DNA from 2 places in the Enterobacter sp. Taxon_2 genome. Region 2 is predicted to be linked to the other one. Evidence: predicted binding sites of a transcription regulator. Region 2 holds the regulator's gene; the other holds the start of a gene.
What was found. Region 2 encodes Fur, which represses iron uptake genes when iron is present. Its sites were predicted from a motif close to ATAATAATGAGAACNACTATCAA; they were not measured.

Region 1 (16,514 bases), 1.7 Mb from region 2:
ATAGTCGTCGGCGCCGATTTCGAGGCCCACGATACGGTCAACTTCTTCTCCCTTCGCCGTCACCATGATGATCGGCATCGGGTTGCTCTGGCTGCGCAGACGGCGGCAGATAGAAAGCCCGTCTTCGCCAGGCAGCATCAGGTCGAGAACCATCAGGTGGAAAGATTCACGGGTCAGCAGACGGTCCATCTGCTCAGCGTTCGCGACGCTACGAACCTGGAAGCCCTGCTCGGTCAGATAACGTTCCAGCAGCGCACGCAGGCGCATGTCGTCATCCACGACCAGAATTTTGTAGTTCTCTTGCATTGTGTGTACTCCCAAAGGTTCGGATAGTCTTTGTAACAGCGTATTCTAAAAAAGTGCACGTATTCGACCAGTTAATTCTGGTATAAATTCTAGTCGAAATTGTTACAAAGCATATTTAACAGCAGCTTATCTGTTCATTTCATCACATAAATCATTATTAATCCTGTCTGTTACACTGTGTGGTACGTATTGTGCGCAAGACAGAAAACCGGCAGCAAAGGCTTTACCATGAAAACGCCCCTGATCACCCGCGAAGGGTATGAGAAGCTCAAAAAAGAGATGGATTACCTCTGGCGCGAAGAGCGTCCTGAAGTGACCAAAAAAGTGACCTGGGCCGCGAGCCTGGGCGATCGCAGCGAAAACGCTGACTACCAGTACAACAAAAAGCGGCTGCGCGAAATTGACCGCCGGGTTCGCTATCTGACGAAGTGCCTCGAGAATCTCAAAATTGTCGATTACTCACCGCAGCAGGAGGGCAAAGTGTTCTTCGGCGCGTGGGTGGAGATTGAAAACGACGACGGCGACACCCTGCGCTTTCGCATTGTCGGCTACGATGAAATTTTTGGTCGTAAGGATTACATCTCCATCGACTCGCCGATGGCTCGCGCGCTGTTGAAAAAGGAAGTGGGCGATCTGGCCGTCGTGCAAACCCCAGCCGGCGAAGCCAGCTGGTACGTCAATGAGATCGTCTACGTAAAATAGTCCGAGAGCGCCCTCCCCGGCTGGCATTTTGCCGTGTCAGCCCGTATAACTATCCCCTGATTTTTGACCCACAAGATGATAAAGCCATGATGAAAGATTCGCTCTGCCGCATTATTGCGGGTGATATTCAGGCCAGAGCCGAACAGGTAGAAGCTGCCGTTCGCCTGCTTGATGAAGGGAACACCGTGCCATTTATTGCACGCTATCGTAAGGAAGTCACCGGCGGTCTGGATGACACGCAACTGCGTAACCTGGAGACTCGTCTCGGTTATCTGCGCGAACTGGAAGAACGTCGTCAGGCGATCCTCAAGTCCATCGGCGAACAGGGCAAGCTGACCAGCGATCTGGAAAGCGCCATCAACGGCACCCTGAGCAAAACCGAACTCGAAGACCTCTATCTGCCGTATAAACCGAAGCGCCGCACGCGCGGGCAGATTGCGATTGAAGCGGGTCTTGAGCCGCTGGCCGACCTGCTGTGGAACGAGCCGTCCCACGATCCGGATACCGAAGCGGCGAAATTTATCGACGCTGACAAAGGCGTAGCGGACACCAGGGCCGCCCTCGACGGCGCACGCTACATTCTGATGGAGCGCTTCGCCGAAGACGCCGCCCTGCTCGCCAAAGTGCGTGATTACCTGTGGAAGAACGCCCACATCGTCTCTACCGTCGTCGCGGGTAAAGAGGAAGAAGGCGCGAAATTCCGCGACTACTTCGATCACCACGAACCGATCTCTACCGCCCCTTCCCACCGCGCGCTAGCGATGTTCCGCGGCCGCAACGAAGGCGTGCTGCAGCTCTCCCTGAACGCCGACCCGCAGTTTGACGAGCCGCCGAAAGAGAGCCACTGCGAGCAGATCATCATCGACCATCTTGGCCTGCGCCTGAACAACGCCCCGGCGGACAGCTGGCGCAAAGGCGTGGTGAGCTGGACCTGGCGCATCAAGGTGCTGATGCACCTCGAAACCGAGCTGATGGGCACCGTGCGCGAGCGCGCCGAAGATGAAGCGATTAACGTCTTCGCCCGTAACCTGCACGACCTGCTGATGGCCGCTCCTGCTGGCCTGCGCGCCACCATGGGTCTCGATCCGGGTCTGCGCACCGGTGTAAAAGTCGCTGTGGTTGACGGCACCGGCAAGCTGGTGGCTACCGATACCATTTATCCGCACACTGGCCAGGCAGCGAAAGCGGCCGTGGTAGTGGCGGCGCTGTGCGAAAAATACAACGTCGAGCTGGTTGCCATCGGCAACGGTACGGCCTCACGTGAGACCGAGCGTTTCTACCTCGACGTGCAGAAGCAGTTCCCGAAAGTGACGGCGCAGAAAGTGATCGTCAGCGAAGCGGGGGCATCCGTCTATTCCGCATCCGAGCTGGCGGCACAGGAGTTCCCGGACCTGGACGTTTCCCTGCGCGGTGCGGTCTCTATCGCTCGCCGCCTGCAGGATCCGCTGGCGGAACTGGTGAAGATCGACCCGAAATCCATCGGCGTGGGCCAGTATCAGCACGACGTGAGCCAGACGCAGCTGGCGCGCAAGCTGGATGCTGTCGTGGAAGACTGCGTTAACGCCGTCGGCGTTGACCTGAACACCGCCTCCGTTCCGCTGCTGACCCGCGTGGCGGGCTTAACCCGCATGATGGCGCAGAACATCGTCGCCTGGCGTGACGAGAACGGCCAGTTCCAGAACCGTCAGCAGTTGCTGAAGGTCAGCCGTCTGGGGCCAAAAGCCTTTGAGCAGTGCGCGGGCTTCCTCCGCATCAACCACGGCGATAACCCGCTGGATGCCTCTACCGTTCACCCGGAAGCGTACCCTGTGGTGGAGCGTATTCTGGCCGCCACCCAGCAGGCCCTGAAAGATCTCATGGGCGACAGCAGCGCTCTGCGCAATCTGAAAGCCGTTGATTTCACCGATGACAAATTTGGTGTCCCAACCGTTACCGACATTATCAAAGAGCTGGAAAAGCCGGGCCGCGATCCGCGTCCTGAGTTCAAAACGGCGACCTTTGCTGACGGCGTGGAAACCATGAACGACCTGCTGCCCGGCATGGTGCTGGAAGGCGCGGTGACCAACGTCACCAACTTTGGCGCGTTTGTGGATATCGGCGTGCATCAGGACGGTCTGGTCCATATCTCCTCCCTTGCCGACAAGTTCGTTGAAGACCCGCACACCGTGGTCAAAGCGGGCGACATCGTGAAGGTCAAAGTGCTGGAAGTGGACCTGCAGCGCAAGCGTATCGCCCTGACCATGCGTCTGGACGAACAGCCGGGTGACACCAACGCGCGCCGTGGCGGAAACGGCGGTGGCCGCGAGCAGCAGCGTCCGGCCGCGAAAGCAGCAAAACCGCGCGGACGTGATGCCCAGCCTGCAGGCAACAGCGCGATGATGGATGCGCTGGCGGCAGCGATGGGTAAGAAACGCTAAACCCTCACCCTAACCCTCTCCCCACAGGGGAGAGGGAATAATAATAATATCGTGCCGTAATATATGAAACCGATTGCACATCCATATTTAAACCACCAATTATCACCCCGTTAACAAATCCTCTCCTTTTCGTTTTCCAGGCATTTCAGCAAATATTGAGCAAGGTCAAAAAGGCCGTAAATTAATATCGCAAACAACATTCCGTCACAGTTTTAATATTGCTGATAAAAACTATTCTCATTATCATCCCATAGTAGATAATTTAACCTTTCGTGGAATCAGGCGTTATGCAATTCACTCCAGACAGTGCATGGAAGATTACCGGTTTTACCCGCGAAATTAGCCCGGCCTATCGGCAAAAGCTGCTGTCGCTGGGCATGCTGCCCGGCTCGTCCTTTCAGGTCGTACGCGTGGCGCCGTTAGGCGATCCGGTTCATATCGAAACCCGCCGCGTGAATCTGGTGCTGCGTAAGAAAGACCTCGCGTTAATAGAAGTCGAAGCCTTATCCCGATAACAAGCCAGCGGTTTCAGTGAGTCTAAAAAATGAAAAAGTTAACTATTGGCTTAATTGGCAATCCTAATTCCGGCAAGACTACGCTTTTTAACCAGCTGACTGGAGCCCGCCAGCGCGTGGGCAACTGGGCGGGCGTGACGGTTGAGCGTAAAGAGGGCCAGTTCACGACAACGGACAATCAGGTAACGCTGGTCGACCTTCCCGGCACCTACTCCTTAACCACCATTTCGTCGCAAACCTCGCTCGATGAGCAGATTGCCTGCCACTATATTCTTGGCGGCGACGCGGACCTGCTGATCAACGTGGTCGATGCCTCCAATCTCGAGCGTAACCTTTATCTGACGCTGCAGCTGCTGGAGCTGGGGATCCCCTGCATCGTGGCGCTCAACATGCTCGACATTGCGGAGAAACAAAAGCTGCGCATCGACGTCGATGCCCTCTCCGCGCGCCTGGGGTGCCCGGTGGTTCCGCTGGTCTCGACGCGCGCTCGCGGTATTGATGCGCTGAAGCTGGCCATTGACCGTCACGCAGGGAATCGTGGCATTGAGCTGGTGCATTACGCGCAGCCTCTCCTGCGCGAAGCCAATTTGCTGGCGCAGGAGATGGACAACAGCATGCCTGCGAAACAGCGCCTGTGGCTTGGACTGCAGATGCTGGAAGGGGATATCTACAGCCGCGCTTACGCCGGGCATGCGGCAGATAAGCTGGACGCGACGGTGGCCCGTCTTAGCGACGAGCTGGACGACCCGGCGCTGCACATCGCCGACGCCCGTTACCAGGCCATCGCCTCGATTTGCGACGTGGTCAGTAACGCGCTGACGGCGGAACCCAGCCGCTTTACGGCGGCAGTAGATAAGGTTGTGCTTAACCGCTTCCTCGGTTTGCCGATCTTCCTGCTGGTGATGTACGTGATGTTCCTGCTCGCCATTAACATCGGTGGCGCACTGCAGCCGATTTTTGACGCCGGTTCTGTCGCGGTCTTCGTCCACGGGATCCAGTGGGTGGGTTACACCCTGCACTTCCCGGAATGGCTCACCATCTTCCTCGCGCAGGGGATCGGCGGCGGTATCAACACCGTTCTGCCGCTGGTGCCGCAGATCGGCATGATGTATCTGTTCCTCTCGTTCCTGGAAGATTCCGGCTACATGGCGCGCGCCGCGTTCGTGATGGATCGTCTGATGCAGGCGCTGGGTCTGCCGGGTAAATCCTTCGTCCCGCTGATTGTCGGCTTCGGCTGTAACGTGCCGTCGGTGATGGGCGCACGCACCCTGGATGCGCCGCGTGAACGTCTGATGACCATCATGATGGCGCCGTTTATGTCCTGCGGTGCCCGTCTGGCAATCTTTGCGGTGTTTGCCGCAGCCTTCTTCGGTCAGCAGGGCGCGCTGGCGGTCTTCTCGCTGTATGTGCTGGGCATCGTGATGGCGATCCTCACCGGTCTGATGCTGAAGCACACCATCATGCGCGGTGAAGCGTCACCGTTTGTGATGGAGCTGCCGGTGTACCACGTGCCGCATCTGAAAAGCCTGGCGATCCAGACCTGGCAGCGTCTGAAAGGCTTCGTCCTGCGCGCCGGTAAGGTGATTGTCATCGTCAGCATTTTCCTGAGCGCACTGAACAGCTTCACCCTCAGCGGGCAGGCGGCAGATAACATCAACGACTCTGCCCTCGCTTCCGTCAGCCGCGTCATCACGCCGGTCTTCAAACCGATTGGCGTGCATGAGGATAACTGGCAGGCAACCGTCGGGCTGTTCACCGGTGCGATGGCGAAAGAGGTGGTTGTCGGCACCCTGAACACGCTTTACACCGCTGAGAACATTCAGGAACAGGAATTTAATCCGGCAGAGTTTCATCTCGGTCATGAGTTGCTGGGGGCCGTAGAGGAGACCTGGCAGAGCCTGAAGGACACCTTCAGCCTGAGCGTGCTGGCGAACCCGATTGAAGCGAGCAAAGGCGACGGCGAAATGGCGACGGGTGCCATGGGCGTGATGGGCGAGAAATTTGGCAGCGCGTCCGCGGCCTACAGCTACCTTATCTTTGTACTGCTCTACATTCCGTGCATCTCGGTGATGGGGGCGATTGCCCGCGAGTCCAGCCGCGGCTGGATGGGCTTCTCCATCCTGTGGGGGTTAAACATTGCGTACTCGCTGGCGACGCTGTTTTATCAAACCGTTAACTTCAGCCAGCATCCGCGCTACAGCCTGGTCTGCATTCTCGCGGTTGTGCTGTTTAACGTGGTAGTGCTCGGTCTGCTGCGGCGGGCGCGCAGCCGCGTCGATATCGACCTGCTGGCAAACCGTAAAACCGCCGCGACCTGCTGCAGCAGCCCGACAGGCGACTGTCACTAAGGAGTACACCACATGGCATCGTTGATTCAGGTTCGTGACCTGCTGGCGCTACAGGGGCGGATGGAGGCGAAACAGCTGAGCCTCAGCCTGCACACGCCGCAGCCGATGATCGATGCCATGCTGGAAAGACTGGAAGCCATGGGGAAAGCGGTGCGGATTCAGGAAGAGCCGGACAGTTGTCTCTCCGGCAGTTGTAAAAGCTGTCCGGAAGGAAAGGCCTGCCTCAGGGAATGGTGGGCACTGCGCTAGTAAAGCCAGGCATCGCTGCCCGGCTTTATCGTGTTACTTGTAGACGTCCGCCGTTGCGCGTACGTTTTTGGTCTGCTTTTCAGCGCTGGTGACGACGTAGTACGTTCCGCCCAGCTCATCCGCTTTCTTCGACAGCTCTTTTCTCGCGTCCATCGGCGCGGTGGTGTCAGACGTAGTAATCTCACCAATTTTCGTCAGATTCATGCTGGCAACTTTATCTTTTTCCAGCTCTTTTGCCGCAAAGACGCCAAATGACAGTGACCCAATAACCAGAGAAGTGACAATACCTGTAACAAGTTTCATAGCCTGACTCTCCATAGGATTGTTGTTTTGATTATCGTAGGCAGAACAACCGCAACGACATCTGGAGTATGGTTGCGGTGTGTTACTTTTTCCAGGCAGGATAGAAAATAATCAGTCGAAACGTTGACTTAACGCAATGAGCGCTGAACAAAACTCCGCCGGATGAGAGATGAACGGGGCATGTGCGGCTTTGGCAATGATCTGCGATTCGCTGTTCGGCCACAGTTCATCCAGCAGCGGAGCCACTTTGCGCGGCACAATTCCGTCAAGGTAACCATAAATACGCAGGTGCGGCAGCGTCAGGGCGGCCAGCGGCTCGCGCAGATCAACGGTTTTCAGGAGCTCAAGACCGCCGTTTAGCACCTCAACCTCCGGCATCGGCAGTGACAGCACGGTTTGCTTCAGCGTGCGGGCATCCTTACGGGCGGTGTCAGTTCCCATCGTCTGCAGGGCGAGGAACCGCTCTACGGTCCGCTGGAAATCTTCACTCAGCTGCTGCTGGAAGCCCGCCAGTACCTCGGGTTTTATCCCCGGCCACGCGTCCTGCGCGCTAAAACAGGGTGACGACGCCACCGTCACCAGCGCTTTTACGCGGTCAGGCCGCGACAGCGCAATCTGGCTTGCCACCAGTCCGCCCAGGCTCCAGCCCAGCCAGACAGCGTTTTGCGGCGCGGCGTCCAGAACCTGCTGCGCCATCTCATCAAGAGACAACGCGCCATATCCGCGGCTGCGGCCAAAGCCGGGTAAATCCACCAGATGCAGTGTGAAATGCGAGGCGAGTTCCTCACGTATGCAATGCCATATCTCCGCATTCAGGCCCCATCCGTGCAGCAGCACAAGATGGCAATTTCCTGTCCCTACAGTCTGCCACCACAGCGTCTTCATCAGTTACTGTTCTCTTTTTTTCACATGGAGGTTGCACATGCTAACAGTACCTGGGTTGTGCTGGCTATGCCGAATGCCGCTGGCGCTCAGCGGGTGGGGCGTCTGCTCCGTCTGTACGCGTTCGCTGGAATGGCGTATCGGGATCTGTCCACAATGTGGTTTACCGGCCACAAATTCCTCTTTGCCCTGCGGCCGCTGCCTGAAGAAATCCCCGCCGTGGAGCGCGCTGGTGGCCGTAGATGATTATGTTCCACCGCTAAGCAGGCTGATTCACGCGCTGAAGTTTTCCGGGCAGAGCTCGCTTGCACCGCCCCTTGCCCGCCTGCTATTGCTGGCGGTTTTGCAGGCACGGCGTCATCGCGCACTGCCGAAAATTGACAGGGTGGTGAACGTCCCCTTATACCGACATCGGCACTGGCGGCGCGGCTATAACCAGAGTGACCTGATCTGCCGTCCCCTCGCACGGTGGCTCGGCTGTCGGTATGATGCCAGCGCGCTGACGCGTGTTCATGCCACCGCCATCCAGCATCAGCTCAGCGCGCGGCTTCGCAAAAGAAACCTCAAAAATGCCTTTCGCCTTGAATTACCGGTCGACGGTCTCCATATCGCGATTGTGGATGATGTCGTCACCACGGGCAGTACCGTTGCTGAACTTTCCCGACTGCTTTTGCGAAGCGGCGCCGCGTCGGTTCAGGTATGGTGTCTGTGCCGTACCTTGTAGCCCTTCTTCAATGGGCGTATGATTATACCCAGGTAATTTAGTCAACTATTAGGCCAAAGCTATGATCCGTATTTCCGATTCTGCACAAGCGCACTTTGCCAAACTGCTGGCAAATCAGGAAGAAGGGACGCAGATCCGCGTGTTTGTGATTAATCCAGGCACTCCGAATGCAGAATGTGGTGTTTCTTATTGTCCTCCGGACGCTGTGGAAGCCACCGACACTGCCCTTAAATTTGAACAGCTCACCGCCTACGTTGATGAGCTGAGCGCACCGTATCTTGAAGATGCGGAGATCGACTTCGTCACCGATCAGCTGGGTTCTCAGCTGACCCTGAAAGCGCCGAACGCGAAAATGCGTAAAGTGTCTGACGATGCCCCGCTGATGGAGCGCGTCGAGTATCTGCTGCAATCCCAAATCAACCCACAGCTGGCGGGCCACGGCGGTCGTGTTTCCCTGATGGAAATCACGGAAGATGGCCTGGCGATCCTGCAGTTTGGCGGCGGTTGTAACGGTTGTTCAATGGTCGATGTCACCCTGAAAGAAGGGATCGAGAAGCAGCTGCTGAACGAGTTCCCGGAACTGAAAGGCGTGCGTGACCTGACCGAACACCAGCGCGGCGAGCACTCTTACTACTAATTCAGTGCCCGTCTGTATCGCCCGGTGGCGCTGCGCTTACCGGGCCTACAAAACCCTACCCCCCCCCTCTTCGTTCCCCTCTATATGTTGACCTGCGTCTCATAATTCACATTTTGCCTGCCAGGGTGATTCTCAATTACGTCATGTTACCCGTATCATTCTCATGGGCACTAAGCACACTCATAACAGCCGACTAAACTTAATGGTTTCCAAGGCATCAGTATTAGTGCCGTTACTTCTCTGTTCCCAGTTGGGACAATCGGAATGTGTCGTTGAAACAATGACGTTACCCATAACAATTCAAAGGCCAGGTAAATCATGCCATTAGTCATCGTTGCTATCGGTGTTGTGTTATTACTGCTCTTGATGATCCGTTTCAAAATGAACGGATTTATCGCTCTGGTTCTGGTGGCACTTGCAGTCGGTCTGATGCAGGGTATGCCGCTGGTTAAAGTTATCAGTTCCATCAAAGCCGGTGTCGGCGGCACGCTCGGCAGCCTGGCGTTGATCATGGGCTTCGGCGCCATGCTCGGTAAAATGCTGGCGGACTGTGGTGGCGCCCAGCGTATTGCTACCACGCTTATCGACAAATTTGGTAAGAAGAATATTCAGTGGGCAGTGGTGTTAACCGGTTTTACCGTCGGTTTCGCGCTGTTCTACGAAGTGGGCTTCGTGCTGATGCTGCCGCTGGTGTTCACCATCGCAGCTGCAGCGAGCATCCCGCTGCTGTATGTTGGTGTGCCGATGGCTGCGGCGCTGTCCGTGACCCACGGCTTCCTGCCGCCGCACCCGGGTCCAACCGCTATCGCGACCATCTTCCACGCGGATATGGGTAAAACCCTGCTGTTCGGTACGATTCTGGCGATCCCGACGGTGATTCTGGCAGGCCCGGTTTATGCCCGCTTCCTGAAGGGCATTGATAAGCCAATCCCGGAAGGTCTGTACAGCGCCAAAACCTTCACCGAAGAAGAGATGCCTGGTTTTGGCGTCAGCGTCTGGACCTCTCTGGTACCGGTGATCCTGATGGCAATGCGTGCCGTGGCAGAGATGATCCTGCCGAAAGGTCATGCGTTCCTGTCCGTTGCGGAATTCCTGGGTGACCCGGTGATGGCAACGCTGATTGCCGTGCTAATCGCGATGTTCACCTTCGGTCTTAATCGCGGCCGTTCAATGGATCAGATCAACGACACGCTGACCTCGTCCATCAAAATCATTGCCATGATGCTCCTGATCATCGGCGGTGGCGGTGCATTCAAGCAGGTTCTGGTCGACAGCGGCGTGGACAAATACATCGCGGCCATGATGCATGAAACCAACGTGTCGCCGCTCCTGATGGCCTGGTCTATCGCTGCCGTGCTGCGTATTGCCCTGGGCTCTGCGACCGTTGCGGCGATTACCGCAGGCGGTATCGTTGCTCCGCTGATTGCCACCACGGGCGTGAGCCCTGAGCTGATGGTTATCGCCGTCGGTTCCGGTAGCGTGATTTTCTCTCACGTTAACGACCCGGGCTTCTGGCTGTTCAAGGAGTACTTCAACCTGACGATCGGTGAAACCATCAAGTCCTGGTCCGCGCTGGAAACCATTATTTCGGTGTGCGGTCTGGTCGGGGTGCTGCTGCTCAATATGGTGGTCTGATGTAAAAAAGCCGGGTGGCGCTGACGCTTACCCGGCCTACATTCTATTCCCTCTCCCCCAGGGAGAGGGTTAGGGTGAGGGTGAAATTACCGCTTCTTACTCACCGCCCTTCTGCGCTTGTCCAAATCCTTAATCAGCCTGTTCACCCCGTCATCGGCAAACATCTTCTCAAGCGTGGTGGACAGCTTGCGACGCCAGTTCTTGTACTGATAGCTGGTGCCCGGAATGTTCACCGGCTCCGCCATATCAATCCAGTCTTCCGGCTGCAGACCCAGCAGGGCGCTGTTGCTGTCGGCAATATAGCGCTGCAAACCACGGTTGAGGGTCGCGGTCATCGACATCAACGACGCCTTATGCCCGGCGCGTTTCGGCAGACAGCCCTGCTTGTGCAGCGCATCCAGCAGCCCCTGCTTAGAAAGCTCGCGATCCTGATACAGGCCGCGCAGAACCTCTTCATCTGGATACAGTCCCAGCGTTTTGCCGAGCGTCAGATCGCCGCTTTCCCAATAGCCACGAAGCGTAGGAAGGTCATGCGTCGTCGCGACTGCCATTGACTGTTCAGGGTACGCTTTCGGCGCGCGGAAGGTTTTCTCATGGTCGTTTTCAAAATAGAGCACTTTGTAGGAGTAGACGCCGCTGTCGCGGAGCTTGCTGACAATTTCCACCGGCACGGTACCGAGATCTTCACCGATCACCATGCACTGGTGACGCTTACTTTCCAGCGCCAGGATCGACAGCAGATCGTCAACCGGGTACTGCACGTACGCCCCGTGATCCGCCGTTTCACCGTACGGGATCCACCACAAACGCAGCACGGACATCACGTGGTCAATACGCAGCGCCCCGCAGTTCTGCATGTTAGCGCGCAGCAGGTCGATAAACGGCTCGTAGGCGCGCGCCGCCATGACGTGCGGATCCATTGGCGGCAATCCCCAGTTCTGACCGAGCGGGCCAAGGATATCCGGTGGTGCCCCCACGGAGGCTTTCAGACAGTAAAGTTCACGATCGCACCAGGTTTCCGCGCCGCCTTCCGCCACGCCGACGGCCAGGTCACGATACAGGCCGATCGGCATCTTATAGCCCTGACTCACCTGCCAGCAGGCGGCAAACTGGCTGTACGCCAGCCACTGCAGCCACAGGTAGAAGTCCACCTCATCGGCATATTTTTTACAGAACGCTTTTACTTCCGGCGTGTCGACGGACTGATACGCTTCAGGCCAGACCGGCCAGCCCCAGCGCATTTCGTCCTCTTTCACCTGATACGCGTGCAGCGCATCAAACGCCGCCTGCCAGTACAGGCTCTCGCCCTCCTGCGTCACAAACTGACGGAACGCGGCCATCTGCTCGTCGTCACGCTGCGAAAAGCCTTTCCACGCCAGGCGCAGCGCGGCCATTTTCAGCGCCGTGACGGTGGAATAGTCCACCCAGTCTGCGTCGCGCGCCTGCTTCAGCGCCTGCTGCGTGGTGCTGAGTTTCCACCACGCCTGCGCCTCTTTGCTGTTTTTGAAGTCATCTAAGGCGTTAACGTCGATATAAATCACGTTCAGCCAACGACGGGACGACGGGCTATACGGGCTGGCGCTCTCCGGGTTGGCGGGATAAAGCGCGTGGATCGGGTTGAGGCCGATGAACGCGCCGCCGCGCTCGCCCACGGATGCCAGCATATTCTTCAGATCGCCAAAATCACCGATGCCCCAGTTGCTGTCGGAACGCAGGGTGTAGAGCTGCACGCAGGCGCCCCACAGCTTCTTGCCTTCGAGCAGCGCCTGCGGCTCGTAGCAGCGTTTTGGCGCGACGATCACCCGGCAGTGGAAACGCCGATCGTCCTGGGTGAGCGTGAGGGTGTGATAGCCCTCCGGCAGCTTCGCCGGAAGGTTTAACGTTTTGCCGCCGGTGGCGTGACCTTTGTGCTGATGCCCCTCTTCGGTGGTCAGCAGCCAGCTAAACTCGCCGCGCCCCTCCACCGCCAGCGGCATCTTTTTGCCTGCGGTGAATACCTTCACGTTCGGCACCGGCGCACCCGACGCTTTCGCGTCGGTTTTGTGCATAGCGTCCAGCAAACGTCTTTTGGTGTCGGCGCCAATAGACTGCGGTTTGCCGTGAGCATTGATGTAACTGAGGCTGATCCCCGCCGCCTGCGCGGCGCTGTCCAGACGTTTACTCTCCATCGCGCTTCCTTAGCGTTTTGCCTGCCAGATACGGGCCTGATAATCACGGATTGAACGGTCAGAGCTGAACATACCGCAGCGGGCGGTGTTCAGGATGCACGCCCGGGTCCACGCCTCCTGGTCGCGATAGAGCACGTCGACCTGTTTTTGCGCTTCGACATAGGCCGTGAAGTCCGCCATCACCAGATACGGGTCACCGCCGTGTTTGTCCATGCTGTGCAGCATCTGGTCAAACGCGTGCTTGTCGCCGTCGCTGTATTTACCGCTTTCCAGCTCCTTCAGCACCGCATCAAGCACTTTGTCTTTCTTACGCCATTTCACCGGGTCATAGCCTTTGGCCTTGATGGCTTTCACCTCTTCCACGGTATGGCCGAAGATAAAGATATTCTCTTCCCCCACCTTCTCGGCGATTTCGACGTTGGCCCCGTCGAGCGTACCGACGGTAAGCGCGCCGTTCAGCGCCAGCTTCATGTTGCCGGTACCGGACGCTTCTTTCCCTGCGGTAGAGATCTGCTCGGAAATATCCGCCGCCGGGATCAGCATTTCAGCCGCCGAGACGCAGTAATCCGGCAGGAACACCACCTTCAGCTTGTCGCCCACTTTCGGATCGCTGTTGATCGCCGCCGCCACTTTATTGATGGCGAGGATGATGTTTTTCGCCAGGTAGTAGCCCGGCGCCGCTTTCGCACCGAACAGGAACACGCGCGGCACGCGGTCGGCCTGCGGGTTCTCGCGGATCTCTTTGTACAGCGCCAGAATGTGCAGCAGGTTCAGGTGCTGGCGTTTGTACTCGTGCAGACGCTTGATCTGGATATCGAAAATCGCATTCGGGTTGATCTCAATCCCGGTACGCATTTTCACGAACTCCGCCAGGCGAACCTTGTTCTCCAGCTTGATCGCACGGTACTGCTCGCGGAATTTCGCGTCGTCGGCCTGTTTTTCCAGGTTGATGAGCTGGTCCAGATCGTTGGCCCACTCTTTCTTCAGGGTCTTGTCCAGCAGGCCGGCCAGCAGCGGGTTGCACTGCTTGATCCAGCGACGCGGCGTGATGCCGTTGGTCACGTTGTGGAATTTGGTTGGCCACAGCTGGTGGTATTCAGGGAACAGATCTTTCACCACCAGATCCGAGTGTAGCGCCGCCACGCCGTTCACCGCAAAGCCGCTGACTACGCACATGTTCGCCATGCGCACCTGCTTATCGTGCACCACCGCCAGCTTCGCCCAGACCGCTTTGTTACCCGGCCAGGTTTTATCCACGAGCTTTTTAAACTGGTCGTTAATCTTGTTGATGATCTGCATGTGGCGCGGCAGCAGCGCTTTCACCAGCTTCTCATCCCAGCACTCGAGCGCTTCCGGCATCAGGGTGTGGTTGGTGTAGGCAAAGGTACGGCTGGTGATGGCCCAGGCGTCATCCCAGCTCAGTTGATGCTCGTCGATCAGCACGCGCAGCAGTTCCGGGATCGCAATCGTCGGGTGCGTGTCGTTGAGCTGAATCACTTCGAAGTCCGGCAGCTGCGCCAGCTTGCGGCCCGCCAGGTGATGGCGACGCAGAATGTCCGCCACGGAGCAGGCGCACTGGAAGTACTGCTGCATCAGGCGCAGCTTTTTACCGGCCAGGTGGTTGTCGTTCGGATAGAGGACTTTGGTCAGCTTCTCGGCGTCGATACCCTGCTGCTCGGCGCGCAGGAAATCGCCATCGTTGAATTTGGTCAGGTTAAACGGATGGGCATGCTTCGCCTGCCACAGACGCAGCGGCTGCGCCACGCCGTTACGGTAGCCAAGCACCGGCAAATCCCAGGCTTCACCGGTGATGGTGAACGCCGGTTCCCAGAGCCCCTGCTTTGTCACTTTCCCGCCAATGCCAACCTGCACATCCAGCTGCGCGTTGTGGCGGAACCACGGATAGGTATTGCGATGCCAGTCGTCCGGCGCTTCCATCTGATGACCGTCAGCGAACGACTGACGGAACAGGCCGTACTGGTAGTTCAGGCCGTAGCCAATCGCCGACTGGCCGACGGTCGCCATGGAGTCCAGGAAACAGGCCGCCAGACGTCCCAGGCCGCCGTTGCCCAGCGCCGGGTCAATCTCTTCTTCCAGCAGGTCGGTCAGGTTAATGTCGTGCTCTTTGAGGACGTCACCCACCTCCTGATACCAGCCGAGGTTCAACAGGTTGTTGCCCGTCAGACGGCCAATCAGGAATTCCATTGAAATGTAGTTTACATGGCGCTGGCCTTTTACCGGTTTTGCCAGAGGTTGAGCATCCAGCTGCTCTGCGAGCGCACCGCTCACTGCCTGCCACCACTGGTGAGGCGTCATTTCGTTTGCAGCATGAAGGCCAAAACGCTGCCACTGACGCGTCAGGGCAGCCTGGAATTGAGCTTTGTTGAAGGTAGGCTGTGACATAGGGGATCGGCATCCTTTAGAAAGAAAACACAAGTTGGCGCTAGTGTGCCTGGCTCATTTCCCCTCTTCCTCCTCCCGTGGGGGATTAGACAGGGAGGAGTAGCGGGGATGAGCAGAAAAGTGTGATCGAGGCCACTCTCAGAGCATAGTTCGAGTGTGCCCGGAAGATAAAAAAGTAACCGAGGATAATGTCAAAGAAATGAAATGCAGTTTCGGGTGAAATCAAACCCCACCGAAATAATTACTTACGTAGAATAATATTTCTGCAATCACGTAATCGCTAAGGCGATTATTAATCTCCCTTAACTTTACCAGCAGTATATTAAATTTGACGTCACTATCCCTTTCTGAAACCAGTTTCAGCGCAGCGGTAACCAGTACAGACAAGCCAGCAGTGACGGGGCGTCAAAGACCTTTCCAGAAAGTTCCATCTTCTTCCTGAATGTTTTGTGACAGAGTGCAAATTCACAGCCACCAAATCCAGACATAACTTGCAATAGTTAACTTATTGGCCGACCTTATATCCATTAATTACGAAGCGCAAAAAAAATAAAATCTCTCGTTCCCCACAGTGAAGTGAAACCTATGTTGATTCCGTCTAAATTAAGTCGCCCGGTTCGCCTTGACCATACAGTGGTCCGCGAACGTCTGTTGGCTAAACTTTCCGGCGCGCATAATTTCCGACTGGCGCTGGTTACGAGCCCTGCAGGTTATGGAAAAACAACGCTCATTTCGCAATGGGCCGCAGGTAAGAGCGATCTTGGCTGGTACTCCCTCGATGAGGGCGATAACCAGCAAGAGCGTTTTGCCAGCTATCTGATTGCCGCCATACAGCAAGCCACCCATGGACACTGCGTCGCCAGTGAGATGATGGTGCAAAAGCGCCAGTACGCCAGCTTGTCTTCACTTTTCTCTCAGCTGTTTATCGAACTGGCCGAATGGCATCGCCCGCTTTACGTGGTGATTGATGATTATCATCTCATCACTAACCCGGTGATTCATGAATCGATGCGTTTCTTCCTGCGCCATCAGCCGGAAAACCTGACTTTAGTCGTGCTGTCACGCAACCTGCCGCAGCTGGGTATTGCCAACCTGCGCGTGCGCGATCAGCTTCTGGAAGTGGGCAGCCAGCAGTTGGCCTTTACCCACCAGGAAGCAAAACAGTTCTTTGACTGCCGCCTGACCTCACCGATTGAGGCCGCCGAAAGCAGCCGTCTGTGTGATG
Region 2 (16,514 bases):
TTAACATCGCCGTCAAAGAAGCGGGAGTTTGCCACGCGCGTGTCATGGGTCAGCGTTTTAATACGGGTGCGGGAAGCCAGAGATGACGCCGGTTCGTTAAACGCGATATGACCATCATTACCTACACCACCCATGAACAGGTGGATCTTACCGTAAGAACGGATTTTTTCTTCATACTGACGGCATTCTGCGTCAATATCCGGCGCGTTTCCATTCAGCAGGTTAATATTTTCAGATGGAATATCAACGTGATCAAAGAAATTGCGGTGCATAAAGCTATGGTAGCTTTCCGGGTGGTCTTTCGGTAAGCCAACGTATTCATCCATATTGAAGGTGACAACATGTTTGAAGCTAACCTGGCCTGCTTTATGCATCTCAACCAGCGCCTTATAGGCTGTCAGCGGCGTGCCGCCTGTTGGAAGTCCAAGAACGAAAGGACGATCGGCAGTCGGCTTGAATGCGTTAATGCGGTTTACGATATGGCGAGCGGCCCATTTACCAACTTGTTCAGCAGTTGCCAGGGGAATCAGTCTCATTGTTCACCTCGAGAGTTAAAGTAGAAGAGTGGGCGGATGGCTATCGGAACCTGATACTTAAGCGTAACCTGGAAACTTTCAGGCCGGATCAATCCGTCTTGATTTTTTGAATGATAAAATAAGTTTTCGCTGTTAGCCAGTATAAGGGAGGGTGAATAACGATATTTGGTGACAAAAATCACAAAAAGTACGCGTTTAATTTGCGATACGAATTAATTTTTCACACACTCACAATGCCAGTGAATCATCAACTGTATCTATAGTTCGTGACACAATAAAAAAACAGAGCTGAGAACATGCCTTAAACGGGGTCTCATAGGGGGAAGAAAGTGAGTATTCTAGGTTATTTACAAAAGGTTGGTCGCGCACTGATGGTGCCGGTCGCCACGCTGCCTGCCGCAGCCATCCTGATGGGTGTCGGCTACTGGATCGACCCCAACGGCTGGGGTAATACCAGCGCGCTGGCGGCGTTCTTTATCAAGTCGGGCTCTGCCATTATCGACAACATGTCCGTGTTGTTTGCTATTGGTGTGGCTTATGGTATGTCCAAAGACAAAGACGGCGCCGCTGCGCTGACCGGTTTTGTCGGTTTCCTTGTGTTAACCACTCTCTGCTCACCGGCAGCGGTGGCCATGATCCAAAAAATCCCGGCGGACCAGGTTCCGGCGGCATTTGGTAAGATCAGTAACCAGTTTGTCGGTATCCTTGTGGGTATCATCTCCGCTGAACTGTATAACCGCTTCAGCAGCGTAGAGCTGCCAAAAGCGCTCTCCTTCTTTAGCGGCCGCCGTCTGGTCCCCATCCTGACCTCGTTTGTGATGATCGTTGTTGCGTTCATCATGATGTACGTCTGGCCGATGATCTTCGACGGTCTGGTGAACTTCGGTGAGCACATCCAGAAACTGGGTTCTGTCGGTGCGGGCGTGTACGCGTTCTTCAACCGTCTGCTGATCCCGGTCGGTCTGCACCACGCGCTGAACTCTGTATTCTGGTTCGATGTTGCCGGTATTAACGATATTCCTAACTTCCTGGGTGGTGCACAGTCCATCGAAGCAGGTAAAGCGGTTGTCGGTATCACCGGTCGTTACCAGGCTGGCTTCTTCCCGATCATGATGTTTGGTCTGCCGGGAGCTGCGCTGGCTATCTACCACTGCGCGCGTCCAGAGAACAAAGCGAAAGTGCTGGGTATCATGATGGCGGGGGCGTTCGCGGCCTTCTTCACCGGTATCACCGAGCCGCTGGAGTTCTCCTTCATGTTCGTGGCGCCAGTTCTGTATGTGATCCACGCTGTCCTGACCGGTATCTCCGTGTTCATCGCTGCCAGCATGCACTGGATTGCTGGTTTCGGCTTCAGTGCGGGTCTGGTGGATATGGTGCTTTCTTCCCGTAACCCGCTGGCGACCCACTGGTGGATGCTGATTCCACAAGGTCTGGTGTTCTTCGCGATCTACTACATGGTGTTCCGTTTCACTATCACCAAATTCAACCTGATGACCCCGGGTCGTGAGCTGGCCGTGGCCGGTAGCGAAGCGGATGGTCAGGATGTGAACGTGAGCGGTGCTCAGGATCAGGACGTTTCAGGTCTGGCGCGTCAATACATCGCCGCTGTTGGCGGTTCTGACAACCTGACCGGTATCGACGCCTGTATCACCCGTCTGCGTCTGAACGTGAAAGATTCTTCCCTGGTGAACGAAGCGCTGGCCAAACGTCTGGGTGCTTCAGGTGTTATCCGCCTGAACAAAACCAGCGTGCAGATTATCGTTGGCTTCGTGGCAGAGAAAATTGCTAACGCCATGAAAACCACCGGTCCGGTAGCCGCAGCAGAAGCTTCTGCCGCACCTGCCGCCGCGCCAGCGGCTGCAAAACCGCAGGCAGTACCCAACGCCAAAACGGTAGCCGCGCTGGTTTCACCGGTAACCGGTGAAGTCGTTGCGATTGAGCAAGTGCCTGACGAAGCCTTCGCCAGCAAAGCGGTCGGTGACGGTGTGGCGGTGAAACCAACGGAAAAAACCGTTGTGTCTCCGGCGGCCGGTACCATCGTGAAAATCTTCAACACCAACCACGCGTTCTGCCTCGAAACCGAAAATGGTGCGGAGATCGTTGTCCATATGGGTATCGATACCGTTGCGCTGAACGGTCAGGGCTTTACTCGCCTGGTGGAAGAGGGCGCTGAAGTGGTGGCAGGGCAGCCGATTCTGGAAATGGATCTGGACTTCCTGAACGCCAACGCACGCTCCATGATAAGCCCGGTGGTTTGCAGCAACATTGACGACTTCAGCGGTCTGGTTATCCAGGCGAAAGGTCAGGTTGTTGCGGGTCAAACACCGCTGTATGAGATTAAAGGCAAGTAATCGCTCCTGAGTAGAGTCATGCCTTAAGCGGCGGGGGATATCCTCCGCCGCTTTTTTTTGCAGCAAATGCCCCCATTATTTTCTTCAGAGACGTTTTAAGGGTTGTCACTACGTCCGGCTTATAAGATCATACGCCGTTATACGTTGTTTACGCTTTGAGGAATCCACGATGAGTGAGGCAGAAGCCCGCCCGAGTAACTTTATTCGTCAGATCATCGATGAAGATCTGGCCAGTGGTAAGCACACCACAATCCATACCCGTTTCCCGCCGGAGCCGAACGGCTACCTGCACATCGGGCATGCAAAATCTATCTGCCTGAACTTTGGCATTGCCCAGGACTACCAGGGCCAGTGCAACCTGCGTTTCGATGACACCAACCCAGTAAAAGAAGACATCGAATACGTTGAGTCCATTAAGAACGACGTGCAGTGGCTGGGCTTCAACTGGTCTGGCGATATCTGCTACTCCTCTGACTATTTCGATCAGCTGTACGCCTATGCAGTAGAACTGATCAATAAAGGTCTGGCGTATGTCGACGAACTGTCTGCTGACGAAATCCGCGAATACCGCGGTACGCTGACCGCGCCGGGCAAAAACAGCCCGTTCCGCGATCGCAGCGTGGAAGAGAACCTGGCGCTGTTTGAAAAAATGCGTGCCGGCGGCTTCGAAGAAGGCAAAGCGTGCCTGCGTGCCAAAATCGACATGGCGTCTCCGTTCATCGTGATGCGCGATCCGGTGCTGTACCGCATCAAGTTCGCAGAACACCACCAGACCGGTAACAAGTGGTGCATCTACCCGATGTACGACTTCACCCACTGCATCAGCGATGCGCTGGAAGGTATTACTCACTCCCTGTGTACGCTGGAGTTCCAGGACAACCGTCGTCTGTACGACTGGGTGCTGGATAACATCACCATTCCTGTGCATCCGCGCCAGTACGAGTTCTCTCGTCTGAATCTGGAATACACCGTGATGTCCAAGCGTAAGCTGAACCTGCTGGTGACCGACAAGCACGTTGAGGGCTGGGATGACCCGCGTATGCCTACCATTTCTGGTCTGCGTCGTCGTGGTTACACTGCCGCGTCTATTCGTGAGTTCTGCAAACGTATCGGCGTGACCAAGCAGGATAACACCATTGAGATGGCTTCCCTGGAATCCTGCATTCGTGAAGATCTCAACGAAAACGCCCCGCGCGCGATGGCGGTTATCGACCCGGTGAAACTGGTCATCGAAAACTATCCGCAGGGTGAAAGCGAGCTGGTCTCCATGCCTAACCATCCGAACAAACCGGAAATGGGAAGCCGTGACGTGCCGTTCAGCGGCGAGATCTGGATTGACCGCGCTGACTTCCGCGAAGAAGCCAACAAGCAGTACAAGCGTCTGGTGCTGGGTAAAGAAGTGCGTCTGCGTAATGCTTACGTCATCAAAGCCGAGCGCGTTGAAAAAGATGCGGAAGGGAATATCACCACCATCTTCTGTTCTTATGACGCTGAAACGCTGAGCAAAGATCCTGCTGACGGCCGTAAAGTGAAGGGCGTTATCCACTGGGTGAGCGCATCCCACGCGCTGCCGGTAGAAATTCGTCTGTACGATCGTCTGTTCAGCGTGCCTAACCCGGGTGCGGCGGAAGACTTCCTGGCGACCATCAACCCGGAATCGCTGGTAATCAAGCAGGGTTATGCGGAACCTTCTCTGAAAGCCGCTGAAGCGGGCAAAGCGTTCCAGTTCGAACGTGAAGGTTACTTCTGCCTGGACAGCCGTTACAGCACCGCGGAAAAACCAGTATTTAACCGTACTGTAGGTCTGCGTGATACCTGGACGAAGATCGGCGAATAATATTGCTGCTCTGGTCAATGAGAAACAAACGCCGCACTGTGCGGCGTTTTTTTTATTTAACGATCAGGGTATTAAGCCAGGGCCTAAAGAGGTGTCATGAAAATATCAGGTCAATGAGGTGCTACTTATTTTTTAAAAAAAAGTTTGTGCCATTGCGAAAATCAAAAATGTTACATAAAAGGAAAGAGATACTACGTCTACCCACTGAAATACCTGATAATTCCCCGTCATTCCTCGCCTTCCCGTAAATGTTACAAAGCACTACCAATTATGTGCACTTCGTCATAATCCTGACTTTTGTCCGCTAAAAAGCATTGATAATTCGCGTCGCGAAAAATAACCTAAAGACGGTAGTTAATTCGAGGGTATTTAAAACTACCCCTGACCATTTGGTCTTTTTTATTTACGCCGTTTCAGGCGTTTTAATTCGTCAAAGAGGAATAATCTATGCGTACGTTCAGTGGCAAACGTAGTGCGCTGGCGCTGGCTATTGCCGGTGTGACAGCAATGTCGGGCCTGGTGATTGCGCCAGAGGCAAAAGCAGCGGGTTTCATCGAAGATTCTACCCTCACGGGCGGTATTTATTACTGGCAGCGTGAGCGTGACCGTAAAGACGTCACTGAAGATAAATACAAAACCAACCTTTCTCACTCCACCTGGAACGCCAACCTGGACTTCCAGTCAGGCTATGCCGCGGATATGTTCGGTCTGGATATTGCTGCGTTCACCGCGATTGAAATGGCGGAAAACGGCGACAGCGGCCACCCGAACGAAATCGCCTTCTCCTCCAGCAACAAAGCCTATGATGAAGACTGGTCCGGGGATAAGAGCGGTATAAGCCTTTACAAAGCCGCTGCGAAATTTAAATACGGTCCGGTATGGGCGCGCGGCGGTTATATTCAGCCTACTGGCCAGACCCTGTTAGCACCGCACTGGAGCTTTATGCCGGGTACCTATCAGGGTGCGGAAGCGGGAGCTAACTTTGACTACGGTGATGCGGGTGCGTTGAGCTTCTCCTATATGTGGACCAACGAGTACAAAGCGCCGTGGCATATCGAGATGGACAAGTTCTACCAGAACGATAAAAAAACCAAAGTCGATTACCTGCACTCGCTGGGCGCGAAATACGACTTCAAAAACGATCTGGTGCTTGAAGCGGCATTTGGTCAGGCACAAGGCTATATCGATCAGTACTTTGCCAAAGCCAGCTATAAGTTTGATGTCGCGGGTAGCCCGCTGAGTACCAGCTACCAGTTCTACGGTACGCGCGATAAAGTCAGTAACGGTGGGGTCAATGACATTTATGACGGCACCGCGTGGCTGCAGGCACTCACCTTCGGCTACAAGGTTGGCCAGGTTGATTTGCGTCTGGAAGGCACATGGGTGAAGGCGGAAGGGCAGCAGGGCTACTTCCTGCAGCGTATGACTCCGACCTACGCCTCCTCCAACGGCCGTCTTGATATCTGGTGGGATAACCGCTCAGACTTCAACGCCGACGGCGAGAAAGCGGTCTTCTTCGGTGCAATGTACGATCTGAAAAACTGGAACCTGCCTGGCTGGGCGGTGGGCGCTTCTTACGCTTACGCCTGGGACGCAAAACCTGCCGACATGGCAACACCGGATGCTTACTACGATCCAAACTATCGTCTGAAAGAGTCTTCCTACAGTCTGGATGCAATCTATACCCTGCAGGATGGCCGCGCGAAAGGCACGATGTTCAAACTGCACTTCACCCAGTATGACAACCACTCCGATATCCCGAGCTATGCGGGCGGTTACGGCAACATCTTCCAGGATGAACGTGACGTGAAATTCATGGTTATCGCCCCATTCACCATCTTCTGATAAACGCACCGGCGGGCTGAGTCCCGCCGGTATGGAGACTGTATATGATGAAAAAAATCGTAGTTGTCGCGTTGCTGGCATCAGGGCTGGTGGGGTGTGCTCAGACTCAGGCACCAAAAGAGGACTCCCGCCTGAAGGAGGCGTATAGCGCCTGCATTAATACTGCGGAAGGTTCGCCGGAGAAAATTGAAGCCTGCCAGAGCGTGCTAAACGTGCTGAAGAAAGAGAAAGCGCATGAGCAGTTCGCGACGCAGGAAAATGTCCGCGTAATGGATTACCAGGCCTGTATCCAGGCGCGTAAAACCGGCAACGATCAGGAAGTGGCGAAGCGTTGCGACCAGATTTGGAAAGAAATTCGAAGTAATAACAGTAAGTAACTCGTTGTTATCATGCCCGGTGGCGCTGCGCTACCGGGCATTTTTTTAGGCAAAAAAAAAGCCAACCTTACGGCTGGCTCAGAATATGAACACTTGTTTATTTCGCGTCGTGCGCGTGGTCGTCTTCGCGGCAATCGCCTTCAGCGCAATGACCGTAAAGGTACAGGCTGTGGTTGGTCAGGCGGATGCCATGACGCGCGGCGATTTCACGCTGGCGTGATTCGATGGAATCATCGCTGAATTCAATGACCTTGCCGCAATCGAGGCAGATCAGGTGATCGTGGTGCTGCTGCTGGGTCAGTTCGAAAACAGATTTACCGCCTTCAAAATTATGACGGGTAACAATGCCCGCGTCATCAAACTGGTTCAGCACGCGATAGACGGTAGCCAGCCCAATCTCTTCACCCATGTCGATAAGACGTTTATAAAGGTCTTCCGCACTGACATGGTGATTGTCTGGACCCTGAAGCACTTCAAGGATTTTTAACCGAGGAAGCGTAACTTTCAGGCCAGCCTTCTTTAATGCGGTATTGTTGTCAGTCATGCGGAATCTGTCCTGTTGCTAAACGATTCACTTCTGTAGGAAGTGACAGAAAATGCACCTGGGATAATGCGTCTCATTATAGAACTGCCATGGCTAAATGAAAACTGCAAGTCTCAGGCAAAATATGCTTATAAAAATGGGGTATCACCAACAAACTTGCTCAATGGAAAACCACATTTTATCAGGGAGACATTGTACAGGTCTGGGCGAAAAAGTTAAAAGATTGTAGCGATTAATTTAATCGGTTTGACCTGGGGCATGGGCGCAACCGCGGTTGCGCCGCGAAAAAATCAGGCGTTCAGAATATCGTCCAGGTGCAGTTCTTCACGGATCTGCTTCACCCACTTCTCAACACGCTCGGCGGTCAGTTCTGGCTGACGGTCTTCATCGATGGCCAGCCCCACGAAGTGATCGTCATCGGCCAGGCCTTTAGACGCTTCGAAGTGGTAACCGGCGGTCGGCCAGTGGCCTACAATAACCGCGCCATTCGGCTCAATGATGTCGCGGATGGTGCCCAGCGCGTCACAGAAGTATTCGGCGTAGTCTTCCTGATCGCCACAGCCAAACAGGGCGACCAGCTTACCGTTGAAGTCGACTTCTTCCAGCGTCGGGAAGAAATCATCCCAGTCGCACTGGGCTTCACCGTAGTACCAGGTTGGGATACCCAGCAGCAGAATGTCATAGCCTTCCAGATCTTCTTTGCTGCTCTTGGCGATGTCATGCACATCAGCAACGTCTTTACCGAGCTGTTTTTGAATGTTTTTTGCGATATTTTCGGTATTGCCGGTATCACTGCCAAAGAAAATGCCGATGATTGCCATGAGTAAAATAACCTCTTGAAACTTAATAGTATGGTGGCGCAATTCGGCCACGGATAAGGGCAATAATAGCAGAACTGGCAACCCTGCGGAAACAGCTATCGCGCAGGACTGCACTCTGTGCTACATGAAAAGGGTGATAAAGAGGATTTTCAGACTTATGCCTGGCCGCGTAACGTCTCAAGCTGCGCGATCAACATCTCTTCAATGAGTTCGCTGCGGCTGATATTTCGCGCGTCGGCCAGCTCGTTCAGCGCATCGACGGCGTCGGCGTTAAGCTTCAGTTCGACACGCTTAAGCCCACGATTTTTATCGCGTTTAAGCTGGTTGCGTTTATTGATACGCAGCTGTTCATCGCGCGAAAGCGGATTCGTCTTGGGTCGTCCCGGGCGACGCTCATTCGCGAACAGATCTAGTGTCGTACGGTCCGTTTGTTCTTTGGCCATGATTCTGAGACTTCGGGGGAAACACGCCGCCCTGCTAATGCCCGGGCGATAAGCGCGCCATCATACATCACCAAAAACGGCACGCCAACGACTGGACGCCTGCAGCCTTCCAGTCGCTTTCTTTTTAATCAATTTGCAGTATCAGCAAGATAGCGGCGAATGGCGCGCAGCACGGCGTCAGGTTTTTCCGCATGCACCCAGTGCCCGGCACCGGCAATAACGTGGGCGCGAGCCTGCGGGAATTGGGCCAGCAGCGTGTCGCGGTACGCGTCGGTTACGTAAGGCGAGTTTCCGCCGCGAATAAAGAGGGTAGGGTGCGGCCAGGCGGGGACGGTTTTCCAGCCCACGATGTTGTTGTACTGGTCCCAGAGCACCGGCACGTTAAAACGCCATTGTCCGTCAACAAACGACTTCAGCAGGAACTGCACGACGCCTTCTTCATCAAGATGCTCACGCATGACGGCAGCCGCCTGTTGGCGTGTCGCGACACCCGCTTCTGTGACCGCATTAATGGCGGCAAAAATCTCGTCGTGACGACGGACGTCATAATCCACGGGCGCGACGTCAATTACCACCAGGCCGCTAATACGGTCCGGGGCCAGTGCCGTTAGGGCCATCACCGCTTTACCACCCATTGAATGCCCGATCAGCGTTACCTTCTGCAGGCTATGTGCATCCAGCGTATCCAGCAGATCCTGCGCCATCGCCGCGTAGGTCATCTCGTCGGAACGCCCGGAAAGACCGTGATTGCGCATATCGACCTGTAAAATATCGTGGTCGGTAACCAGATCGCGTGCCAGCACGCCCAGGTTATCCAGGCTGCCAAAAAGCCCGTGAACCAGTACGATGGGAGAATTATTGTTCGGCGATTGTGCAGTTTGCGCTCGGGTATTCAATTTCATGGCAAAGTTCTTTTTTTACGTATGTCAGGTTAGGGTATCATGTTGACCATTCTGCCGCCCGGCTGCAAGGTTCCAGTTTAATCTGACTTTTGCCGCCAACCTGGTTTGACGCTATCCGCTGTTGGGATTTGACCTTATAATCCCAATGACTTGTATTCAGATAAGATATCGCACTGGATTAAGATGAAAACAATCGAAGTTGATGACGAACTCTATCAGTATATTGCCAGCCAGACGCGGCATATCGGGGAGAGCGCGTCCGACATTTTACGGCGTATGCTTAAAATTTCCGCCGCTTCACAGCCTGCTACCCCAGTCACCAAAGATGTCGTGTCTCAGCCAAGCGTTGTTGCACAAGCAAAACCTGCCGTGACGCCGGCAAAAGATAAAGTGCGCGCGATGCGCGAGCTGCTGCTCTCCGATGAATACGCGGAGCAGAAAAAGGCGGTTAACCGCTTTATGCTGGTGCTGTCTACACTTTATTCACTGGATAACAAAGCGTTTGCTGAAGCGACCGAGTCGCTGCACGGTCGTACTCGCGTCTATTTCGCGGGCGACGAGCAGACGCTGCTGCAAAATGGCAATCAAACCAAACCCAAACATGTTCCTGGCACCCCATACTGGGTGATCACCAATACCAATACGGGCCGCAAGTGCAGCATGATTGAACACATCATGCAGTCCATGCAGTTCCCGGCGGAATTGATTGAAAAGGTTTGCGGTACAATTTAACCCTTGCATCAGAAGGACCCGGTAATGGCAAATCACAGCCGTGCAGGCCAACCTGCACAACAAAGCGATTTGATTAACGTCGCTCAGCTGACCGCGCAGTATTACGTGCTGAAGCCGGTCGTGGGCAACGCAGAACACGCAGTGAAGTTTGGTACATCTGGTCACCGCGGCAGCGCGGCGCGCCACAGCTTTAACGAACCGCACATTCTGGCCATTGCTCAGGCCATTGCGGAAGAGCGCGCTAAAAACGGCGTTACCGGTCCGTGCTACGTGGGGAAAGATACCCATGCCCTGTCTGAACCGGCGTTCATCTCTGTTGTGGAAGTGCTGGCTGCAAACGGCGTCGATGTCATTGTTCAGGAGAACAATGGCTTCACCCCAACACCTGCGGTCTCTAACGCTATCCTGGTACACAACAAAAAAGGTGGCGCGCTGGCTGACGGTATCGTTATCACGCCATCCCACAACCCGCCGGAAGACGGTGGCATCAAATACAACCCGCCTAACGGTGGCCCGGCCGACACCAACGTCACCAAAGTGGTTGAAGATCGTGCGAACGCCTTGCTGGCCGACGGTCTGAAAGGCGTGAAGCGCATCTCTCTGGATGCGGCCATGGCGTCCGGCCACGTAAAAGAGCAGGATCTGGTTCAGCCGTTCGTGGAAGGTCTGGCGGATATCGTCGATATGGCGGCCATTCAGAAAGCTGGCCTGAAGCTGGGCGTGGATCCGCTGGGCGGCTCTGGTATCGAATACTGGAAGCGTATCGCCGAGCATTACAAGCTGGATCTGACCATCGTGAACGATCACGTCGATCAGACCTTCCGCTTTATGCACCTGGATAAAGACGGCGCGATCCGCATGGACTGCTCTTCCGAGTGCGCAATGGCGGGCCTGCTGGCGCTGCGTGATAAATTCGATCTGGCGTTTGCGAACGACCCGGATTATGACCGTCACGGTATCGTCACCCCTGCCGGGCTGATGAACCCGAACCACTATCTGGCTGTGGCGATCAACTACCTGTTCCAGCACCGTCCGCAGTGGGGCAAAGAGGTGGCCGTCGGTAAAACGCTGGTTTCCTCGGCGATGATCGATCGCGTGGTCGAGGCGCTGGGCCGCAAGCTGGTGGAAGTGCCGGTGGGCTTCAAATGGTTCGTTGACGGTCTGCACGACGGCAGCTTTGGTTTCGGTGGTGAAGAGAGCGCGGGGGCCTCTTTCCTGCGTTTCGACGGCACGCCATGGTCAACCGATAAAGACGGCATCATCATGTGCCTGCTGGCGGCGGAAATCACCGCGGTCACCGGTAAAAACCCGCAGGAACATTACAATGATCTGGCGGCACGCTTTGGTGCACCAAGCTATAACCGTATTCAGGCCAGCGCGACGTCAGCTCAGAAAGCGGCCCTGTCCAAACTCTCTCCGGAGATGGTCAGCGCAAGCACCCTGGCGGGCGATCCGATCACCGCACGTCTGACGGCGGCACCGGGCAACGGTGCCTCCATTGGTGGGCTGAAAGTGATGACCGAAAACGGCTGGTTTGCCGCGCGTCCATCCGGTACGGAAGATGCGTATAAAATCTATTGCGAAAGTTTCCTCGGCGCTGAGCACCGTCAGCAGATTGAGAAAGAAGCGGTAGAGATTGTCAGCGAAGTGCTGAAAAACGCGTAAGTGCGGTTTGTGTGCGGGCTGATGCCCTCACCCCGGCCCTCTCCCACAGGGAGAGGGAGAAAACAATAAAAACGGCAACCCTTGGGTTGCCGTTTTGCTTTTACCTAACTGTGCTTATTCTTCAATTCAAACCGTGGTGACACCAGACCGTACAGCGTCCAGCCCATAAAGGTCACCATCGCGCCATACAGCATCGCTTCCTGGCCGGATGAGTAGAGCGCGTAGAAGCTGTAGATTGCCCCAATCAGCGCCACGATATTCGCCGCACGCGCTTTGCGCGGATCCACCTTCGCGACTTTCTGAATAATCACCAGCGCCGCCATCGACAGAATATACGGAATGATATTTGTCACGACCGCCAGGTTGACCAGCACGTTGAACTGGCTGTTCAGCGACGGGCTAATGGTCATCAGCGACAATCCGCTCTGGAAGATAACAATCGCCAGCATGCCCTGCACCGGCGCATCCGCTTTGGTCACGCGGGAGAAGATTTTTGGGAAGTAACCTTCATCAGCGGAGGATTTAAACACCTGTGCGATGGTGAACTGCCACCCAAGGAGTGAACCGCAGCAGGACATCACCATCAGACCCATGATCACTTTCCCGACTTCCGGCGTGAACATCTGCGCGAAGGCCAGCCCGAACGGCGCCGTGGAGTTAGCCAGATCCATATTCGGTACGATGCCCGCAATCACGTTAGTCGAGACGATATAGATCACCGCCGCGCCCAGCGTTCCGCCAAGGACCGCAATCGGCACGTTCTTTTCAGGATTCTCCACCACTTCCGCGTTCGCGCAGGCGGATTCCAGCCCCAGGAAAGCCCAGAGCGTCATGGCGATAGAAGAGCCCACAGCGGTAAAGAACGGCACATGGTGCGGGTTCCAGGAATTGGCGTACAGCGTCGGGCTGAACCAGAACCAGCCGATGATGCACAGGCCGACAACCGGGATAATCACGCCCCAGACGGTAATGCTGGAGAGCTGTCCGGTGATACGCGCGCCGCCAAAGTTAGCCACGGTGCAGATCCACAGAACCCCGATGGTCGCCAGCCCAATTTGTACCGGGCTGAGCGTCGCGCCGAACAGCTCCGTACCGTAACCCACCGCGGAGATGGCAATCGCCACGTTGGCGATCAGCAGCGACACGCCGTAGGTGTAGTTGGCCATAAAGTTGCCCGACTTGCCAAAAGCGTATTCGGCATAGCCCCCCATCCCGCCTGACTTACGGCTGAACATCCCGCATTTGGCGAACGCCCACGCCAGTGCCATTGAACCGACTGCCGTCACCAGCCAGGAGATAATAGAGATGGTACCCACCTCTGCAAGCTTGGTGGGCAGCATGATAATCCCGGAGCCCATCATGTTCACCATGGTGAGGATGGTCAGCTGCACCACGCCCATCTTATTGGACTTACTCATAATTTCTCTCCTTTCAGCAGCGCGGGCTGAGCGGCGGGTTGTTTGATGACATTACAGCGAACCTGTTTGCGGCCCTCACACTCCTCGACGTACACACCCTGCAGCTCCGGCGCGAAGCCCGGCAGAAGGTTGATGCCTTCTTCCAGGGCGGCAAAGTAGCGCAGTACGGAACCGCCCCAGACTTCCCCTGGGACAACACACAGCACCCCCGGCGGATAAGGAAGTGCGCCTTCGGCGGCGATGCGGCCTTCCGCGTCGCGCAGGGAGACCAGCTCAACTTCACCGCGCAGATAGGCGTAGTTCGCGTCCTGCGGGTTCATCATCACGCGTGGGAAGTGAGACTTGCGGAACATCTCTTTCTGCAGTTGTTTCACGTTGTGACGGGCGTACAGGTCATGCATCTCCTGGCAGATCTGGCGCAGGGTGTAATCCGCGTAACGTTCCGGATGCTGTTTGTAGAGAGAAGGCAGGACCTCTTTCAGCGGAACATCGCTCTCGAGCAGTTTCTCGAAGCGCACCAACTGGGCCACCAACTGTTGAAGTTTGCCCATATCTTCCGCAGGCGTGAGCAGGAACAGGATCGAGTTGAGATCGCATTTTTCCGGCACGATGCCGTTTTCACGCAGGAAGTTGGCAAGGATAGTGGCGGGCACGCCGAAGTCGTCATACTCCCCGGTGCGGGCGTTAATGCCCGGCGTGGTCAGCAGGAGCTTGCACGGGTCGATAAAATACTGATGCTCTGCGTAGCCTTCAAAAGCGTGCCAGTTTTCACCCGGTACGAAGTGGAAGAAGCGCAGATCGGTTGCAATCTCCGCCGTGTCCCAGCTTTCCCACGGACGGCCATCCACCGTCTCCGGCACGAAGGGACGCAGATACTGGCAGTTCTCCAGGATCAGCTTGCGCGCTTCGATACCGTTCACCACGCAGTCCATCCACATGTTGCGGCCGCTCTGGCCTTCATGCATACGGGCGTTAATGTCCAGCGCGGCAAACAGCGGATAGAACGGGCTGGTGGAGGCGTGCATCATAAAGGCATTATTCAGCCGCTTATGCGGGACATAGCGCTGCTGGCCTTTGATGTGGCTGTCTTTCTTGTGAATTTGCGAGGTCTGGGAGAAGCCTGCCTGCTGTTTATGCACGGACTGGGTAACCAAAATCCCCGGATCGTTTTCGTTCAGCTCCAGCAGCAGCGGCGAGCAGTCGGCCATCATCGGAATAAACTGCTCGTAACCCACCCAGGCCGAGTCAAACAGGATGTAATCACACAGGTGCCCAATCTTATCCACTACCTGACGGGCGTTATAGATGGTGCCATCGTAGGTACCCAGTTGGATCACCGCCAGACGGAACGGACGCGCATCGCGTGCACGGCCCGGCGCCACCTCTGCCACCAGCTCTCGTAGATAACTCTCTTCAAAGCAGTGGGCGTCAATGCCACCAATGAAGCCGTACGGGTTACGCGCGGTTTCGAGATAGACCGGCGTTGCGCCTGCCTGGAGGAGGGCACCGTGATGGTTAGATTTGTGGTTGTTACGGTCGAAGAGTACCAGGTCGCCCGGGGTGAGCAGGGCGTTAAGCACCACTTTGTTGGATGACGAGGTGCCGTTCAGCACGAAGTAGGTCTTATCGGCATTAAAGACCTTCGCCGCATGTTGCTGCGCAATGCACGGCGCGCCCTCGTGAATCAGCAGATCGCCCATTGCGACGTCAGCGTTACACAGATCGGAGCGGAAAAGCGTCTCGCCAAAGAAATCAACGAACTGATTACCGGCTGGATGGCGGCGGAAGAACTGGCCGCCCTGATGCCCCGGGCAGTCAAACGCGCTGTTGCCCTGCTTCACGTAGTCGACCAGGGCGCGGAAAAACGGCGGGCGCAGTTGGGTTTCGTACTTCAGGGCCGCTGCTTCCAGCTGGCGTCCATAAAAGTCGTTGCTGGTGTCTGAATACTCAAATACGCCATGAATGCGCGATAAATAGTCTGCCGGAATGATCTCTTCTTTATGCGTCGCGACAAAAACAGGAATGCCAAAACCGGTGGCTTCTATTTCGTCCAGGATACCGCTGGCAATATCCGTGACCGCCAGAACAATGGCGGCAACATCAATATAATCAGAAGCGCGGACATCCACCAGTTCACGCTGGGTGGTAAAGCAATCCGGACAGGCACGGCTGGCTGCGATTTTTAAACTTTTCATCTTTCTCTCTTTATTTTAGGTAATAAACGTCCCTCGATTTCTTGCAAGAAAGAAATCGATAATTTTCCGGAAAAAAAGCAAAGGGTGGCCGCTGATTTAAATCAGTGAATTGCTTTTTTGATGATTGAAATTCAGTCCGCTCGGTGCGGATGAGTCTGAATCAAGATGAATGAGCGCACGGGTTCACAGGCAAAAGCCCGTAAAATAAGATGTTTCAGGATGACCTGTAAGCGAGTGCGCCAGAAGTCGAAGGACTACCGGGCATTAAAGAGATGAAAGTCAAAGCAGTTTCGGTGGGCAAACATCATGATATGTGTTGTCCGCCTTATATGGGGCATTAAGCGATTGTTGTTTTCCATGATTCATTTTCCTTTCAGTAATTGAAAGCATGGTCATTTTATCCAGGAAAAGGCGATTAACCGTGAGGTAGATCACCGATAATCGATCAAATCAGAAATAAATATTCGTTTTAGATGAATATCGCAGATCAAAATTCTGATTTGTTGATGGTGCGTTAATGGGTTGTGTTATCAATGTTTTAAATGAGCAAAAATAACCCGTAAAAATAACGTATGGGTTATTTTTGAAATGTTTTCTGAGGGATTGAGTTTTATTTAGAAATAAAATGAATAGTTATTCAAAGCATAAACCGATAACCGATACCGGTTTCAGTTAATAGATGGCGAGGGCGAGCGGGGTCGACTTCGAGTTTCTGACGAAGATGTCCCATATATATGCGTAAATAATGACTATGTTCCACAGCGTTGGGTCCCCACACCTGACTTAACAGTTGGCGTTGGGTGAGTACCTTACCGTGGTTGTTGAGCAGTACGGCGAGCAGGCGAAAT

Region 1: the regulator Fur is predicted to act here: its motif matches at 3,650-3,672, upstream of feoA (ferrous iron transporter A).

Annotation. Positions count from the first base shown of each region.
Region 1 is NZ_CM178024.1:4,458,238-4,474,751, forward strand. It holds gene ompR (osmolarity response regulator transcription factor OmpR) at 1-306, opposite strand, end outside; gene greB (transcription elongation factor GreB) at 535-1,008, shown strand; gene AC4IC4_RS21305 (Tex family protein) at 1,095-3,425, shown strand; gene feoA (ferrous iron transporter A) at 3,713-3,940, shown strand; gene feoB (Fe(2+) transporter permease subunit FeoB) at 3,970-6,288, shown strand; gene feoC ([Fe-S]-dependent transcriptional repressor FeoC) at 6,301-6,537, shown strand; gene AC4IC4_RS21325 (YdgH/BhsA/McbA-like domain containing protein) at 6,571-6,840, opposite strand; gene bioH (pimeloyl-ACP methyl ester esterase BioH) at 6,952-7,725, opposite strand; gene gntX (DNA utilization protein GntX) at 7,763-8,446, shown strand; gene nfuA (Fe-S biogenesis protein NfuA) at 8,508-9,083, shown strand; gene gntT (gluconate transporter) at 9,402-10,718, shown strand; gene malQ (4-alpha-glucanotransferase) at 10,805-12,886, opposite strand; gene malP (maltodextrin phosphorylase) at 12,896-15,289, opposite strand; gene malT (HTH-type transcriptional regulator MalT) at 15,875-16,514, shown strand, end outside.
Region 2 is NZ_CM178024.1:1,284,079-1,300,592, forward strand. It holds gene nagB (glucosamine-6-phosphate deaminase) at 1-536, opposite strand, end outside; gene nagE (N-acetylglucosamine-specific PTS transporter subunit IIBC) at 866-2,887, shown strand; gene glnS (glutamine--tRNA ligase) at 3,057-4,724, shown strand; gene chiP (chitoporin ChiP) at 5,172-6,569, shown strand; gene chiQ (ChiQ/YbfN family lipoprotein) at 6,617-6,946, shown strand; gene fur (ferric iron uptake transcriptional regulator) at 7,044-7,490, opposite strand; gene fldA (flavodoxin FldA) at 7,781-8,311, opposite strand; gene ybfE (LexA regulated protein) at 8,467-8,754, opposite strand; gene ybfF (esterase) at 8,883-9,656, opposite strand; gene seqA (replication initiation negative regulator SeqA) at 9,840-10,388, shown strand; gene pgm (phosphoglucomutase (alpha-D-glucose-1,6-bisphosphate-dependent)) at 10,413-12,053, shown strand; gene potE (putrescine-ornithine antiporter) at 12,158-13,471, opposite strand; gene speF (ornithine decarboxylase SpeF) at 13,468-15,666, opposite strand; gene speFL (leader peptide SpeFL) at 15,921-16,025, opposite strand; gene kdpE (two-component system response regulator KdpE) at 16,304-16,514, opposite strand, start outside.